One region of the Microbulbifer discodermiae genome, then DNA from elsewhere that is predicted to be linked to it. Evidence: predicted binding sites of a transcription regulator. Region 1 holds the regulator's gene; the other holds the start of a gene.
What was found. The regulator sigma-54, encoded in region 1, starts transcription at its own class of promoters, with help from an activator protein. The targets are predictions, from matches to a motif close to TGGCACANNNNTTGCNNT.

Region 1 (7,833 bases):
CATACACAAATTCTTTTGCAGTCTTATCAAAACTCTGGGTCAGGCAAAAAACCAGGTGGCCAGGCCGAGGAACGACAGGAAGCCCACCACGTCGGTGACGGTGGTCAGTGCCACGCCCCCGGCCAGCGCCGGGTCTATGTGCAGCGCGCGCAGTATTACCGGCAGTGTGGCGCCCGCCAGCGCGGCGGTAATCAGGCTGATGACCATCGCCGCGAGGATGGTGATGGCGATCCTGCTGTCGTTAAACCACAAGCCGGCGATGGCGCCGAGGACCAGGGACCAGAGCAGGGCGTTGAGGGCGCCGGACAGCAGTTCCCGGTTGAGCAGCCAGCTGAGATTGCTGCGGCCTATCTGCCCCAGTGCCATGCCGCGAATCACCACCGTCAGAGTCTGGTTGCCGGCGACGCCGCCCATACTGGCGACGATGGGCATCAGCACGGCCAGGGCCACCACCTTGTCGATGGTATCCTGAAACAGATTAATGACCCAGGAGGCCAGCAGTGCAGTCAGCAGGTTGACGCCCAGCCAGATGGCCCGGCGCGGCGCTGTGCGGCGCACCGGGGCGAAGGTGTCTTCCTCTTCGTCCAGGCCGGCGAGGCTCATCAGCGAATGGTCCGCCTCCTCGCGGATCACATCCACCACATCGTCGATGGTGATCCGCCCGAGCAGACGCTTGTGCTCGTCCACCACAGGGGCGGTGATCCAGTCGTATTTGGTAAACAGCCGTGCGACCTCTGTGTCACTGAGATCCGCCGGAATCGGGTCTACATCCGTGTTCATCACTTCCCGCACGGTGATCGATGGATCGCTGGTGAGCAGGCGGGATAATGGCAGCAGGCCGATATACTGGTCTTTGCGGTTGACCACGAACAGGTTGTCAGTGGATTCCGGCAGCTGTTCATGGCGGCGCAGATAGCGCAGTACCACGTCCAGGGTGAGATTGGGGCGCACGGAAATGGTGTCCGTGTTCATCAGACCACCGGCGGTCTCCTCGTCGTAGGCGAGGACACTCTCCACCCGCAGGCGGTCGGTTTCACTCATCGCTGACAGCACTTCCGCCATTACCCGCTCCGGCAGGTGCTGCAAAATATCGGCGACGTCGTCGGCGTCCAGCCCCTCCATGGCGGCCACCATCTCTTCGGTGTCCATGGTTGCCAGGATCTGGCTCTGTACCTCTTCGCTCAGTTCCTGCAGGACTTCGCCTTCCACCTCCTTGTCGATCAGTTTCCACAATACCTGGCGGATTTTGGGTGGAGAGCTTTCCACCAGCTGGGCGATACTCTGCGGGGACAGGGTGCTGAGCATGTGCCGCACCTCGCGCCCGGTACCACTGTCCAGGGCGGCAAACAGTTCGCCGAGGCGATTTTGAGCGGGAAACTGGATTTCCGCGGAAGGCGGGTTGGACACAGGCTTCCCCTTGCTGCCGGAATGAGGTGAGGCGGGAATTATAGCTGCCGACCCCGGGCCGGCGCGAGTGTCGGCAATAGCGGTACCACCAGTTTGTTGAAAAGCGTATTGCCTGGCTTTCTCACCGGGCCTGCGCCGCTCTCAGTTCGGCGCTGGCACATGCGTGTACCCTGCAGCTTTTTGAGTCGCCGGGTCAATGATATGCGGGATTGATCTCTACTCAGCTTCGCCGAAACGATCGGTCACCAGTGAGCTGATGGCGGCGAGCGCGACATCCTCATCTGCACCACACACTTCCAGTTCCAGCTCTGTGCCTTTGGCTGCAGCCAGCAGCATCAGTGCCATGACACTCTTGCCATCGACGGACTTGCCGCGACAGTGGACCCTGATATCCGCCTCGAAGCGCGCGGAGGTCTGCGCAAACTTGCTTGCGGCGCGCGCGTGCAGTCCGAGTTTATTGACGATGAGCAGACGGTTTTTCAGCATCTTTTTCTGCGACTTGCGGGGGATTGACGAATTATTTCTGTTGCTCCCGGTGGCGAATCTGGATGTTGCGGAACTGCTCCCGGAATATCCCAGCCAGCTGTTCAACCATGTAGACAGAGCGGTGGCGCCCCCCGGTACAACCGATGGCTACGCAGGTGTAGCTGCGGTTGCTCTTCTGATACGACGGCAGCCAGCGCTGCAGGAAGTGGGTGATATCGCTCTGCATGGCCCCGGTTTCCGGGTGCTGGCGCAAAAACTCCACCACCTCCGGATCGAGACCGGTTTTATTGCGCAGTTCCGCCACCCAGTAGGGGTTGGGCAGGCAGCGCAGGTCAAACACCAGGTCGGCATCAATCGGTACGCCGTGTTTAAACCCGAACGACTGGAACAGTATTGCCATCTCGGGGGAGTCGTCGCCCACGACGCGGTTTTTTACCAGTTCACGGAGCTGGTGCAGGCTGAGGCTGCTGGTATCGATCACCAGGTCGGCCATGGCGGCGAGCGGGGCCAGCAGCTCCTTCTCGCGGTTCAGCGCCTCGACCAGATGGGTGCGATTGTCGCTCAGGGGGTGTTTGCGGCGGGTCTCGCTGAAACGCTGGACCAGCACCGGCGAGCGGGCATCCAGATAGAAGACGTCGCATTTGACCCCGCTCGTACGCAGTTTCTCGATGACTTCCGGGGCCTGCTGGATGTCCTGCCACAGATTCCGCGCGTCGATGCCGAGCGCCAGGCTGGTCTCCTCTCCGCGTTGCTGTTCCCGGACCCGGTTGATCAGCTCCGGCAGCAGGCTGGCGGGAATATTGTCGATACAGTTGAAGCCGACGTCCTCCAGCAACTGCAGCGCAGAACTCTTGCCGGAACCGGAACGACCGCTGATGATGACCACGCGCATGGGGAAATCCCTTTGTGACTGGCTTGCCGCCTCATGCAAACGGGGTATGACAGGTGGGTTTGAGCTCTGTCCCGGGCGGCAATAATTCTCACCACTGGTGCATTATGCGGCGGCAGCGCTGTCAATTGCCAGTGCGTACAGCTCGTCGCCACTCTGGGCTCGACGTAATTTGGTTCTAACCCGGCTGTCGCTGAACAGTGCCGCTATCTCGGCCAGGGTTTCCAGGTGCTGTTGCTCGGAGTTTTCCGGCACCAATAGGGCAAACAGCAGGTCGACTGGCTGGCGGTCAGCAGAGTCAAAATCCACTGCTGGGTCGGTAGTACACAGAACGCCAATGGGCCCTTCGCAACCGGGGAGGCGGCAGTGGGGAATTGCCACTCCCTCACCGATGCCGGTGGAACCCAGCCGCTCCCGGGCGATAAGCCGGTTGAACACGGTATCGGCGTCCAGTTGCGGATACTGTTCGGCGATGGCTTGGGCGATGTTCAGGAGCAGCTTTTTTTTGCTGCTTCCCGGCAGTTTGCACAGACTCAGGGTGGGTGAGAGTAATGCTTCCAGGATCATAACTTAGCGGTGCTTGCGCAACTTTTCTTTATGTTTTACCAACTGCCGGTCAAGTTTGTCGGTCAGTGCATCGATTGCAGCGTACATGTCGTCCGCTTCGGAATTGGCGAAGATTTCGGCCCCGTTCACGTGTATCAGCGCTTCGGAGCGCTGAAGCTCCCGCTCGATGGACAGGGTGATCTGGACGCTGGTGATCAAATCGTTGTGGTGGGAGAGCCGTTCCAGTTTTTCACGACAGTAATCGCGCAGAGCCGGGGTCAGTTCCAGGTGGCGGCCACTGATGTTGATCTGCATGGAATTCTCCTCAAAGAGAGTATTGCTTGCTGGCGCTAGCTCCGCCAGGGCGGCAACCCTACTAGGAAGTACGCCAAAATGGAAGGATACACTCAAAGTCGGGGGTTTGGAGATGCGCCGGGTTGATTTATCTGTCGGCGACAGATTGGTGTCTCGAATTGGTGACCCCGGGCCCGGAGCTGTAACCGGGGGTCTTGCAGCTTGGCGGGGCGGGGCGTCCTGAGACAGTGCCACCGCCGGTGGAGACCGTTGCAAGCTTTTGAAAAGTAACCGATTTCGCGTAATCGCACAGGTTTTCAAGGGCGACAATCCAGTCGATAATCTCTCAGCGATTGGGTTTCCTAGGGCCTGTTCACACTACCTGAGTTGGCCCTGTTGTGACAGAAAAGGGGCCAATCGAGGCACGAGGGGAGAAGTTTGGTTGTTCCAAATGAGCGACGAGCAACGAAGAGTGGCGCCTTTTCCGGCACAACCCGAAGGGCTGCCCCTGGTTTCGTGCCTTGCGGCGTTAGAAATTGCTTATGTGGGTCCACCACATTGCGCAATTCCTGCCGTACAGGCCACCAAATCAGTAGCAGCAGGGCCAACTCAGGTAGTGTGAACAGGCCCTAGACCAGTCTCTTGCGCTCGCTGGATGAGGGGATTCCCATGGACTCGCGGTACTTGGCCACGGTGCGGCGGGCCACCTTGACCCCGCTCTGGCCGAGTTCCTGAGCAATTTTATTGTCGGACAATGGCTTGCGGGGTGATTCGGCGTCGATCAGCTTGCGGATGATGGCGCGGATGGCTGTTGAGGATGCCTCTTCCCCGGAATCGGTGCTGACCTGATTGGAAAAGAAGTACTTGAGTTCGAAGGTGCCGCGCGGCGTCAGCATATATTTGTTGGCGGTGACCCGGGAGATGGTCGATTCATGCATGCCGATGGTTTCGGCGATATCCGCCAGGATCATGGGTTTCATCGCCTCCGGCCCCAGTTCAAAAAAATCGCGCTGCCTGTCAACGATACTGGAGGCGACCTTCAGCAGGGTTTCATTGCGGCTCCGCAGACTCTTCAGAAACCAGCGCGCTTCCTGCAGGTTGTCCCGCAGAAAGTTATTGTCGCTGGATTTGTCGGCCCGCCTGATCATGGAGGCATAGTTACCGTTGATTCTCAGTCGCGGCGTGGCTTCCGGGTTCAGTTCCACCAGCCAGCGTTGCTGTTTCCGGGTGACCACCACGTCGGGCACCAGGTACTGGGGCTGATCATTGTCAAATGCGATCCCAGGGTGCGGATTGAGGGTTTGGATCAGCCGTACGACTTCACCCAACTGGGCCTCGCTGAGGCGGGTGCGGCGGCTGAGCTGGCGAAAATCCCGCTTGCCCAGAAGCTGCAGGTGCTCGCCTACCAGGGTCTGGGCCTGTTTCAGCCAGGGGGTGTCTGCCGGTAACTGGCGCAGTTGCAGCAGCAGACACTCGCGCAGATCGCGGGCTCCGCAGCCAGCCGGGTCGAGCTGTTGCACCGTTTTCAGCACCGCCACGACATCGTCGGTGTCGACGCCCAGTGCTGCGCCCAGTTCTTCGACGCTGGAGAGCAGAAACCCGCTGGGAGAGATGCAGTCGATAAGATTTTCCGCGATGCGCTTGTCTTCCACCGAGAGGGTGGTGAGGTTCAATTGCCACAAGAGATGGCTGCGGAGATTGTCGGGGGTGGCATTGCCCTGCTCGGTGGAGAGTTCGTCCCCGGTGTCGAAGCCCCCACTGTAGCTGCCTCCGCCATAGATATCGTCCCAGCGGGTGTCCACCGGCAGCTCGCTGGGGATGTCCTGGCTCCAGTCGCCCTCTTCGGTGGTGCGCTCATCGCTGCTGTCGGTACCCCGCTCGGGCTCCCGCTGCTCCCCGGACCACTCGGAAGGCTCCTCCTGGTCCGCCTCAAGTAGTGGGTTGCTGTCGAGTATGGACTGGATTTCCTGCTGCAGGTCGGGCGTCGACAACTGCAATAGGCGAATGGCCTGTTGCAGCTGAGGGGTCATGGTCAGCTGGGTACCGAGTTTTAGCTGCAGGGACTGCTTCATACCAGGAGTCGCACACTGAGTCGGCGGAGGAATCGTCTTTAGGGAGACGAGGAAGCAGACTAAACTCCTGACTGGTCAATTACAAGCAATAACTGTGCCGCTTGGAATGGGCGAGGGAAAGGCTGGGTAAATATGGGCGCCCCAATGTAATCGGGCCGCGGCAAATCAAGCGTGAGCTACTTGATTTGCCGTGGAGGGGTTGCGGACACGCCAGATTGAGGGAAGCCAGGGAGGGCTTTCGACAACCAGCTAGATGGTAAACTCGTGACCCAGATAGACCTCCCGGACCTGCTGGTTGGCCAGTACTTCCGCCGGAGTGCCGGCGGCGATGATATGGCCCTCACTGACTATGTAGGCGGTTTCGCAGATATCCAGCGTTTCGCGTACATTGTGATCCGTGATCAAGACCCCGATACCGCGATCGCGCAGATGGCGAATTATCTGTTTGATGTCTTTGACGGAGATGGGGTCCACCCCGGCAAAGGGTTCATCCAGCAACACGAAGTCGGGATCCGTGGCCAGCGCGCGGGCTATCTCCACCCGGCGACGCTCGCCACCCGAAAGCGCCATACCCAGGCTCTTTTCGATATGGGTAATATTGAATTCCTGCATCAGTTCACGCAGTTGCTGCAGGCGGTCGGCCCTGCTCAGGTCCCGGCGTGTCTCGAGGATGGCGAGAATGTTGTCGCGCACCGTCAGGCGGCGGAACACCGATGCCTCCTGCGGCAGGTAGCCGATACCCCTGCGCGCCCGGCCGTGCATCGACAGGCGGGTGATATCCAGATTGTCGATCATCACCTGTCCGGCATCGGCCCGTACCAGGCCTGCGATCATGTAGAAGCAGGTGGTTTTACCGGCGCCATTGGGGCCCAACAGTCCCACCACCTGGGAGCTGCTGACGCTTACCGAGACGTCCTGTACAACCTTCCTTTTGTTGTACTGCTTGGCGAGGTGTAACGCTTTCAGCGTCGGCATAGTGTCTTCCACTTACTTCCCACCCGGCTCCTGCAGCGGCACCCAGGGTGCCAGGGGGAGCGGGTCGCAAATTTCTAGGGTAACAGCGCAGGGTGTTACTGGCTTTGGGCTGTATCGTCGGTGGATTGCCCGTTGTTTTGTGTTTCCGGCTTCCAGATCATCTCAACCCTGCCACCGTCGGATTGTCCCTTGGCCTGCATCTGCTCACTGTTGAGATCGTAGTCAATGCGCTCGGCGGCCAGGGTATTGCCGTCACGGTCCACATGGGCACTGCCGGTGAGGAGCAGCTCGGCGGTTTTCACAGTGTATTCGATACGCTGGGCGCGGGCTTTGACCGGGACTGTGCTCTGCGCCATTTGCTGCTGGAAGCGCGCCGGCTTGCCCACCGCGATCACCCGCCGGATTTTGCCCCCTTCACTCAGGTGGGCTTCGACCCGGTCTGCGTGAATTTGCAGCGACCCCTGGGTGATCACCACATCGCCGCTGTAGATGGTTAGGTTGGTGCCGCCATCGGCGTCCAGATTGTGTGCGAGAATCCTGACCGGCTGTTCCCGGTCTTCCGGCAGTGCCAGTGCCGGCCCGGAAAGCATTGGCAGGGCCGCACACAAGGCCGGCACCAGGTAACTAATCGCTTTCATAGGTACTCTTTACCTCGGAGAGGATTTTCACCCGATTCTCTTTCAACAGTGCGTGCATACCAATGCCTTCCGTTATGCTGGTGCCGGAGGTAATGGTAACAAGTTTGTCGGTCTCGGCGAATTCCTGTTGCGGCAAAACGGTTATGGCCTGGGTCTCCAGCGTCAGGCCGCCTGGCTCGGGTAATTCGTTGATGACCACATCGCCGCTCAGTTCCACTTTCTGGCCGTTATTGTATGCGATGCCCTGTCTGGATTCTGTAAGCCATTTGGGTCTATCGTCCTGATAGAACACGATGCGGGGCTCGGCCAGGTCGGCCTGGTCGCGACGGGCAAACTGAAAATAAGTGATTTGCTCCGCGTTGACTATGTACGCCAGCGCGCCTTCAGTGTCGAAGTGGCGTGTGTGGGCATCGCGAATCACCAGGTCCGCAGCACGGTTTTTCTCCTGCTGGGTGGGCCTTTTGCCCAGCAGTTGCTCCGGGGCACTGTCGGCGTACCAGAGGCTGACGCCAATCAGCGTGGCGAG
Region 2 (7,833 bases), on a different contig from region 1:
AAAACAGCCACCGGAGCCCAGGGCCATCGGCAGTAACAGCTGGTCAGCGAGGTGCTCACCCACCGGAACCCCCGCATGGAGGTAGCGCTGCATCTGCCCGATGGCCCTTCGGGTCACATTTTCCGCGGTTACACCCAGTTCGGCCATGGCATCGAAGACTTCGCTCACCTGTTCCCAATGCAGCCTCAGGGAAAGAACATTGCCGGGGCCTACAGAGGGAACAGACTGCTGGTGCAGACGCTCCGGTGACCAGTCGCATTTCTTCCGCACCTGGGCGAGTTCCCGTTGGGCAATATGGCCGGGAATGTTGGCGCTGGTGGCGACGGCTGCAAAATCCACCAAGGCGCCGCGCTCACTCAAATCGAGTGAAGACAGCTGGGGCAGGGGCTGGATATGCGCACACATGGCACCGCCACCAGCTGGGTAGAAGCCATACTTGTGCAACTCCACGGTGACCTTGGCACCCATACGCGCCAGCAGCGGTAGATAGGCGCGGGCGATAAAATCGAAGCTGGGGGCTTTTTTATTGTGCGTGCCGCCTTCGATGTGAATCTCGCTCACACCATCGGCATAGAGCAACGGCAGCAGCACTGTCTGCAATACCAGGCTGGTGCTGCCGGCGGAACCCACCGCAAAATGGTATTTGCCCGACTCGACCTTGCCCGGCATAAAAACCACCTCGCGAGAGCCCAACTGCTCGCCGCTGACTTGGGCGTGACTGATGGCCTTGGCAGCCCTCAGGCAGGCCAGGTGCTGGCGCAATAGCCCGGGTTTTTGCCGGCCGGCACGAATGTTTTTTATCCTTACCGGCTCCCCCTGGCATAGGGACAGGGTCAGGGCGGTCCGCAGGACCTGCCCGCCACCCTCGCCCCGGGCGCCATCTATTTCAAACATGGGTCAATTCCCTTGTACAAATACACAAATTTCCGACATCCTGCGTAACTCATTTACCGGGACGCAGGTTAACCAGGTTGTTCAGCACACTATCGAGCCCGCCGTATACGGAAATCTTGTCGATACGCGCACTGACCCGCTCCAATGCCTCCAGTTCCTTCAAGCGCAAGAGCACCGGGTTGTTGTCCATCATCTTGGCTGTGTTGTGCAGGGCGCGCATAGCCTGGGTTTCCTCCCGGCGTTTGATAAGGTTGGCCTCCGATTCCTTTTGTGCCTCCACCACCTGATTCAGGATCAGCTTCATATCACCGGGCAGGATGATGTCCTTCACCCCAACACTGACAGCCTCGATACCGTATTGCGCCAGTTTGTCGCGGATACCCGTAGCGATGGCAATGTTCAGATGATCCTTGTCCGCAAGTAAGCTGTCCAGGGTCTGAGTGCCGACCGTTTCGCGTAAATGCAACTGTAACTCCCGATAGATAAACGCCTTGCTGTCATTGAGCTTTAAAGACACCGTTTGCGGATCGGTGATTCTATAGGTTCCGGTCAAATTGATGCGCAGGCTGACCCGGTCCTTGGTCAGGATTTCCTGGCCATTTACCTCGATAGTGTGCAACCGCAGATCCAGTAATTTTACGGTCACTGATCGATTGTATTTCCAGTAGCCATAGCAGCCCGGCTGGAGCAGTTGTTCCAGCTTGCCGTTGACCGTGAGCAAACCAACATGTTCATCGGGCACTTCGCTATAGCTGATGGCGTAGGCGGCCGTGCGAATCTTGCCGATCGCTAAACCCCGGCCGAGCAGGCCGAGCAGTTTTTTGTCGATCGTGTAGTCCTGGGTAATATCCACTATGTCCACACGCACTGAGCCACCGCCTTTCCAAATAGCGCGGAAACTTCCGGGCGGCCAAATATCCACCAGGTGATTGTCCCGGTAAAAAAGCCCGACTTGATGGTCGGACAGCTCGTAGGAGTGCAGGTGATCAGCAAAGAGATCCCCATAGGTTTTTACCAGAAATTTTGCCTTGGCTTCATCGAAGGCACCTTGGGTGATATCGTGGGTCAGCACCCGCACAGGACCGCCGAACAGTGGGATCCTGCTGCGCCCTGGGGGCAATACTTTTTCGAAGCGGTTGCGACGAAAGACCAGTGCCCGCTCGTGATCCGCCACATCGACGGTTTTCCAGAGTTTGAATAAAGACTTCATAGCAGAGTTCTTTTTTATTAATTCTATGTTCGGGTGGGGCTCGGCCGGCCACAGTGTGGCCTATCGTTTGTACAGGATGGAACCTGGAAACAGCGGTTTTAGAGGGGCTCCCGCTCGACTCGTCCTGAGTCCGGGAGTTGCTATCCCTGGCCCCAAGAGCACCCTCTTAAAACGTATTTCCAGGTCGCATCGTGCAAACCCACGAAAGGCGACACTGTAGCCAGCGGGCCGCTTCATATGGGCCACCAACCTGTGAAGGTTGGATTTCCAATATTTAAAACGGCATCCGGGCCCCGGTTAGATTTCAACAAGATATTTCAGCTTGTGGGGATTCGAACCCCAGGCTCTCGCCTTTACCAGGGAGTCGTTTTTGAGACGACGGTACTTTGGCAGGAATTGAACCTGCGACAGATCGATCCAAGTCGATTGCTCTACCCAACTGAGCTACAAAGTTGATGTTTGAGGACTTATCCCGTCGGTACACCCGCTGTCAGTGACAGTGGTGCCGGGCCGGCATACAGAGCCGGTTCCGCTGACTGAACAAGACCGCCCAAACGCTGTTGTGGGAGCGGTAACCCTAGCAGGCTGTTGAAATTCGAAGAATTTCGACGCCTGCTACCGGAATATGGATGTTCCGGCAAAATCGGCGACGCCTAAGTCGTTGATTTTGGGAGAAAAGTGAAAATCACATTTTTCGCTTTTCGTGTTTTGAAACAGGCAGGATGCCTTTTTCAACAACCTGCTAGTGACTGCCCGCTCCCCTATTCCTGCTGTCTACGCCCCTGTGTCAACAGGTGGGGGCATATTAACCCTTGACGCAAACCACCTGCTTTAGGGTGTAAACGATTTCCACCAGGTCCCTCTGTGCCGCCATAACTTTCTCGATGGGCTTGTAGGCTGAAGGGGTCTCGTCGATCACGCCGGCGTCCTTGCGGCATTCCACATCGGCGGTGGCGGCGAGGTGTTCTTCCAGTGACACCAGTTTTTTTGCCTTGGTGCGGGACATGACCCGCCCTGCACCGTGACTACAGCTACAAAAGCTCTCTTCGTTGCCCAGCCCGCGCACAATAAAAGATCTTGCGCCCATGCTACCGGGAATAATGCCCATTTCACCGGCGCGCGCCCGCACCGCGCCCTTGCGGGTCACCAGTACGTCTTTGCCGTAGTGGTGCTCGCGGGACACATAGTTGTGGTGGCAATTCACCGCTTCCTGTCGCGCGTCGAACTGCATACCCAATGCCTGGGTCACGGCGCCGATCACCCGTGCCATCATTACTTCGCGGTTGATGCGGGCGAAGTTTTGCGCCCACTCCACAGCCTGCACATACTCGTCGAAGTGCTCTGTGCCCTCGGGGAAATACGCCAGGTCTCTGTCCGGCAGCTGAATATGCCAGCGCTCCATATCCCGCTTGGCCTGTTCGATAAAGTAGGTGCCGATACGGTTGCCCACGCCACGGGAACCGCTGTGCAACATCAGCCATACACTGCCGTGCTCATCCAGGCACATCTCGATAAAGTGATTGCCGGTGCCGAGCGTGCCCAGATGGTTGATGTTGTTGGTATTTTTCAACACCGGATGCCGCTCCTTCAGCGCTTCAAACCGGGCCGCCAGGGGTGCCCAGCCAGCCGACACATCTTCCGGCACATCGGCCCAGGCGCCCTTGTCCCGCCCTCTTTTTCCCCGCAGGCCCGCGCTGCGGCCGTGGGGCACGGCGCGCTCAATCGCACTGCGCACCCCGGCCAGGTTGTCCGGCAGCTGTGCCGCGCTGAGACTGGTGCGGACCGCCATCATGCCGCAGCCGATATCCACGCCCACCGCGGCGGGGATCACCGCACCCAGGGTCGGTACCACGCTGCCGATAGTGGCGCCCTTGCCCAGATGCACGTCAGGCATGGCCGCCACCCATTTGTGAATAAACGGCATGCGTGAGATGTTGCACAGCTGCGCCTTCGCCTCCTCCTCGAAGGGCACACCCAGAGTCCAGGACTTAATGGGTACCCCACCCGCCTGCATGACTTCATACGACATGGGCGTCATGGTGTCTCTCCTTTTGATAATGCTCTGCTTGTTCATAGGCTTGGTTTGTCACTGATATAGCGAAAAGGATGCCAACCTGCGCAGTTATTTTCTGATTGACCATAACTATATGTTTTTTATGGATATTTTTTTCATAAGAAATTACGCAGAGCAATTTATAGACAGGTGATAAGTCCTATGAATATATCTTTTTTGATAGATGTCTTATATTCTGGATAGCATGAAAACAATAGCTATCAGCATTCTTGGTACCAGTAAGGACCGGCGCGGTAAGGGCGACAAGCGCTGGGACAAGTGGCGACCCAATATTTCCATGTGCCAGCACGATGACCTGTTGATCGATCGGCTGGAACTTCTGTTCGACAACCACGCTCAGGGCCTGGCAAATCAGGTTACCGAAGATATAGCGCGGGTCTCCCCGGAAACAGAGGTGGTCCACCACCGGGTGAACTTCCGCGACCCCTGGGATTTTGAAAGCGTCTATAGCAACTTACTGGATTTCGCCCGCGCCTATACCTTCGAGCCCGAATACGAGCAGTACCTGGTGCATATCACCACTGGCACCCATGTGACTCAAATCTGCCTGTACCTCCTCACGGAAGCCGGCTATTTTCCCGGGCGTTTGTTGCAGACTGCGCCGGCGCGCAATAACAGTAATCTGCCCGGGCAATACCAGGTGATCGACCTGGATTTATCCAAGTACGACCAGATCGCCTCCCGTTTCCAAAAGGAGCACCGGGAGGGCACCAGCTATCTGAAAGGTGGAATCGAGACCAAGAACCCGGCTTTTAACCGCATGATCGAACAGGTGGAGCAAGTGTCCATCCGTTCCGATGCGCCCATCCTGATCACCGGCCCCACCGGAGCGGGCAAGTCCCAGCTGGCGCGGCGAATCTTTGAGCTGCGCAAACAGCGCGGGCAGCTGGAGGGCGGTCTGGTGGCGGTTAACTGCGCTACGCTGCGGGGTGAAAATGCCATGTCGGCCCTGTTTGGCCATCGCAAGGGTGCCTTTACCGGCGCCACCACCCAGCGCCCCGGTTTGCTGATGGAAGCCGATAAAGGCTTACTGTTTCTCGATGAGATCGGCGAACTGGGGTTGGATGAGCAGGCGATGTTACTCCGTGCACTGGAGCACAAGTGCTTTATGCCTTTTGGCGCAGACCGGGAAGTGACAAGTAACTTTCAGCTTATTGCCGGCACCAACCGGGACCTGGCCCAGCTCAGTTGCGAGGGGAAATTCCGTGCGGACCTGTTGGCACGTATCGACTTATGGACCTACCGGTTACCCTCCCTGCGCGAACGTATCGAAGACCTGGAGCCCAATATCGAGTTTGAGTTGGAGACCTTCGCAAGAAAATCCGGTTATGTTGTGTCCTTCAGCAAGGAGGCGCGGGCAGCTTACCTGCGCTTTGGTTGCTCGCCGGAAGCCACCTGGCCCGCCAATTTTCGCGATCTCAATGCCAGTATTGTCCGTATGGGCACCCTGGCTGACGGCGGTCGCATCACTACCGCCGTAGTGGAGGAGGAGATTCAGCGGCTGCGGCACAAGTGGCGGAGGCGCGATCAGTCCCCGGCGGATTTGCGGCAATGCATCGAGAGTTTGCTCGGTCCCGGGCGCTGCGAGACTATGGATTACTATGACCAGATCAAGCTCGCCGGTGTTATCCAGGTATGCCAGGCGTCCAACTCCATGGCGGAGGCCGGAAGAAAACTCTTCGGGGTGAGCCGGACTGCGAAGAAATCCAGTAACGACTCCCACCGGGTGCGTCAGTTATTGGAGAAATACGGGCTCAGGTTTGAACAGCTGTCAAAAGACAAAAACTGATAGCTGCGCGGGTCTGCGTCGACGTTCGCCCGGCGGTGGTACGTATTTGCAGCAGGTGAACCCGCCAACTTATTTAGCAGGGCAATATTGGGGAAGTTCTGGAATAACCAACTATGGTAGCGCTGGCGATTTTTATCCGCTATAGTTGCAGCGATTTTTTGGAGGAAGTTAGTGAGAAATTTACGTACGCATATAAATTCAGGTGTTGACACCGCCCCGGCCGGGCAGCGGTGGCACCTGATATGTGTGGAGATAAATCCGCGTTAACTGCCTTCTGCATTTCAGAAGGCTGCGAGCCTTCTGGAGTTGGTACTAAAAACCCCCGCAGGTTCGCCTCCGGGGGTTTTTGTTTGTTGAGGTCCGATAGCTCATCTGGTAAGAGCGCCTGCCTCATAAGGGGGGGGAAGCAGTTCGAGTCTGCTGCGGACCACCAATTTTTTAAGGATACTATGCCTACGAAAGTGCTTGAAACGGGACAAACCTGAGCGCATGAATCAGCGCCGCAACTGGCCCCGAGCCCAATTTTTCGAGATACCGGATACGGTGGGATAGCACTCGGGTTGCAAATAGTTAACCTGTTGAAAAATAAGAATTTTTTATAGAAGAAAGTGTTGTCAGATAAATTTTTGTGGTAACTTAAAAAGCAATTGACAGCAAGTGGTTGACTTGTTGGAGTAAAGTTAAAGTCGATATCGGCAGCGCGAGTTTTTAAGGTGACAGCAGTGTTTAACAGATATCAGCAATTATGCGGTAAGACCCGGGGCCTGGGGCTAAACTCCTGTACCTGTTTGCTGCCCAATCGTTTTATACATTGGCCATTTAATCCTGGGAAAGGGATCAGGATTCAGAATGGTTTTCACATAGAAGTGTAGCTTGGCCTGTCCGGTCGGCTATACGCCAACCGGATAAGATCGCAAAAAACGATTGAACCCGGTTGGCTCCCCGCCATCCGGGTTTTTTGTTGGCGGGCTAAAAGTGCGCTGGCACTGACACCCAGCTGTTTTTTTACAATTTGGTCGCTTTTTTAGTATGGGGCAGTGGCCTGTTATGCCCGGTTCGCGTAGAGGCTTTTCGCATCTACCCGTCGAGCAGGATACCGCGGGTTCGAATCCCGCACCGGGCACTATTTTAGAGTGCAGCGTAGGAGGTTGGCCGATCGGCGCTAGGCACCGGACTTTTAATCCGGCACAGGCGGGTTCGATTCCCGTGCCTCCTACAGTGTGATTTAAATTACGTCGGTAGCTCAATTGGCAGGGCAGCGGTTTCCAAAACCGCAGGTTGCAGGTTTGAGGCCTGCCCGACGTGTCAATTTTGGCGAGTAGCAGAGTGGTAATGCGCCCGGCTGTTAACCGGGAGATCGGCGGTTCGATCCCGTCCTCGCCAGCCAGTTTTGTGGTGACCTTGGCCGAATGGTTAGGCGCGGGATTGTGGCTCCCGTATACATCGGTTCAATTCCGGTAGGTCACCCCATATTTTCTTTTGATCTCGTGGCCAAACGGCAAGGCACCAGCGTGCGAAGCTGGGGATTTCAGGTTCAAGTCCTGCCGGGAGTACCAAGCAAAAATTGCATTAAGAATAATTGACAGGACCAAGGTGATGGAACAAGTACTCTACCTCGACGCCGCTGGAATGCCACAGTCGTGGATGCGGCTCGAAGAGGCTGCCCGCCTGTACGCCAAGGATCAGGTTTTGTGGGAACTGGGCACTCTCACTTCCGTACTGCGCGGTGGTACTCGCCGCTGTGGCGCCCGTTCGGAGTTGGCCGTTGCGTCAGTGATTGCCGGTCGCGGAATTCAAGGCCGCGGTTTCCGCAAAACACCGACACTCACCAACGCCAACCTCTTCGCAAGGGATCAGTATTTGTGC

Region 2: a site for sigma-54 is predicted at 4,199-4,216, ahead of AB1S50_RS15885 (RtcB family protein). Genes of this name have one in related genera too.

What each region holds. Positions count from the first base shown of each region.
Region 1 covers NZ_JBFLAB010000001.1:95,478-103,310, reverse strand. The annotation lists gene yjgA (ribosome biogenesis factor YjgA) at 1-3, opposite strand, end outside; gene mgtE (magnesium transporter) at 40-1,407, opposite strand; gene AB1S50_RS00420 (HPr family phosphocarrier protein) at 1,624-1,893, opposite strand; gene rapZ (RNase adapter RapZ) at 1,925-2,785, opposite strand; gene ptsN (PTS IIA-like nitrogen regulatory protein PtsN) at 2,888-3,349, opposite strand; gene hpf (ribosome hibernation-promoting factor, HPF/YfiA family) at 3,353-3,643, opposite strand; gene AB1S50_RS00400 (RNA polymerase factor sigma-54) at 4,252-5,694, opposite strand; gene lptB (LPS export ABC transporter ATP-binding protein) at 5,944-6,669, opposite strand; gene lptA (lipopolysaccharide transport periplasmic protein LptA) at 6,765-7,307, opposite strand; gene lptC (LPS export ABC transporter periplasmic protein LptC) at 7,294-7,833, opposite strand, start outside.
Region 2 covers NZ_JBFLAB010000054.1:18,768-26,600, forward strand. The annotation lists gene rtcA (RNA 3'-terminal phosphate cyclase) at 1-894, opposite strand, end outside; gene AB1S50_RS15880 (slipin family protein) at 944-2,104, opposite strand; gene AB1S50_RS15885 (RtcB family protein) at 2,910-4,142, opposite strand; gene rtcR (RNA repair transcriptional activator RtcR) at 4,363-5,967, shown strand; tRNA gene AB1S50_RS15895 (tRNA-Met) at 6,325-6,400, shown strand; tRNA gene AB1S50_RS15900 (tRNA-Asp) at 7,017-7,090, shown strand; tRNA gene AB1S50_RS15905 (tRNA-Lys) at 7,110-7,183, shown strand; tRNA gene AB1S50_RS15910 (tRNA-Trp) at 7,200-7,272, shown strand; tRNA gene AB1S50_RS15915 (tRNA-Asn) at 7,280-7,354, shown strand; tRNA gene AB1S50_RS15920 (tRNA-His) at 7,363-7,437, shown strand; tRNA gene AB1S50_RS15925 (tRNA-Arg) at 7,455-7,523, shown strand; gene AB1S50_RS15930 (HNH endonuclease) at 7,564-7,833, shown strand, end outside.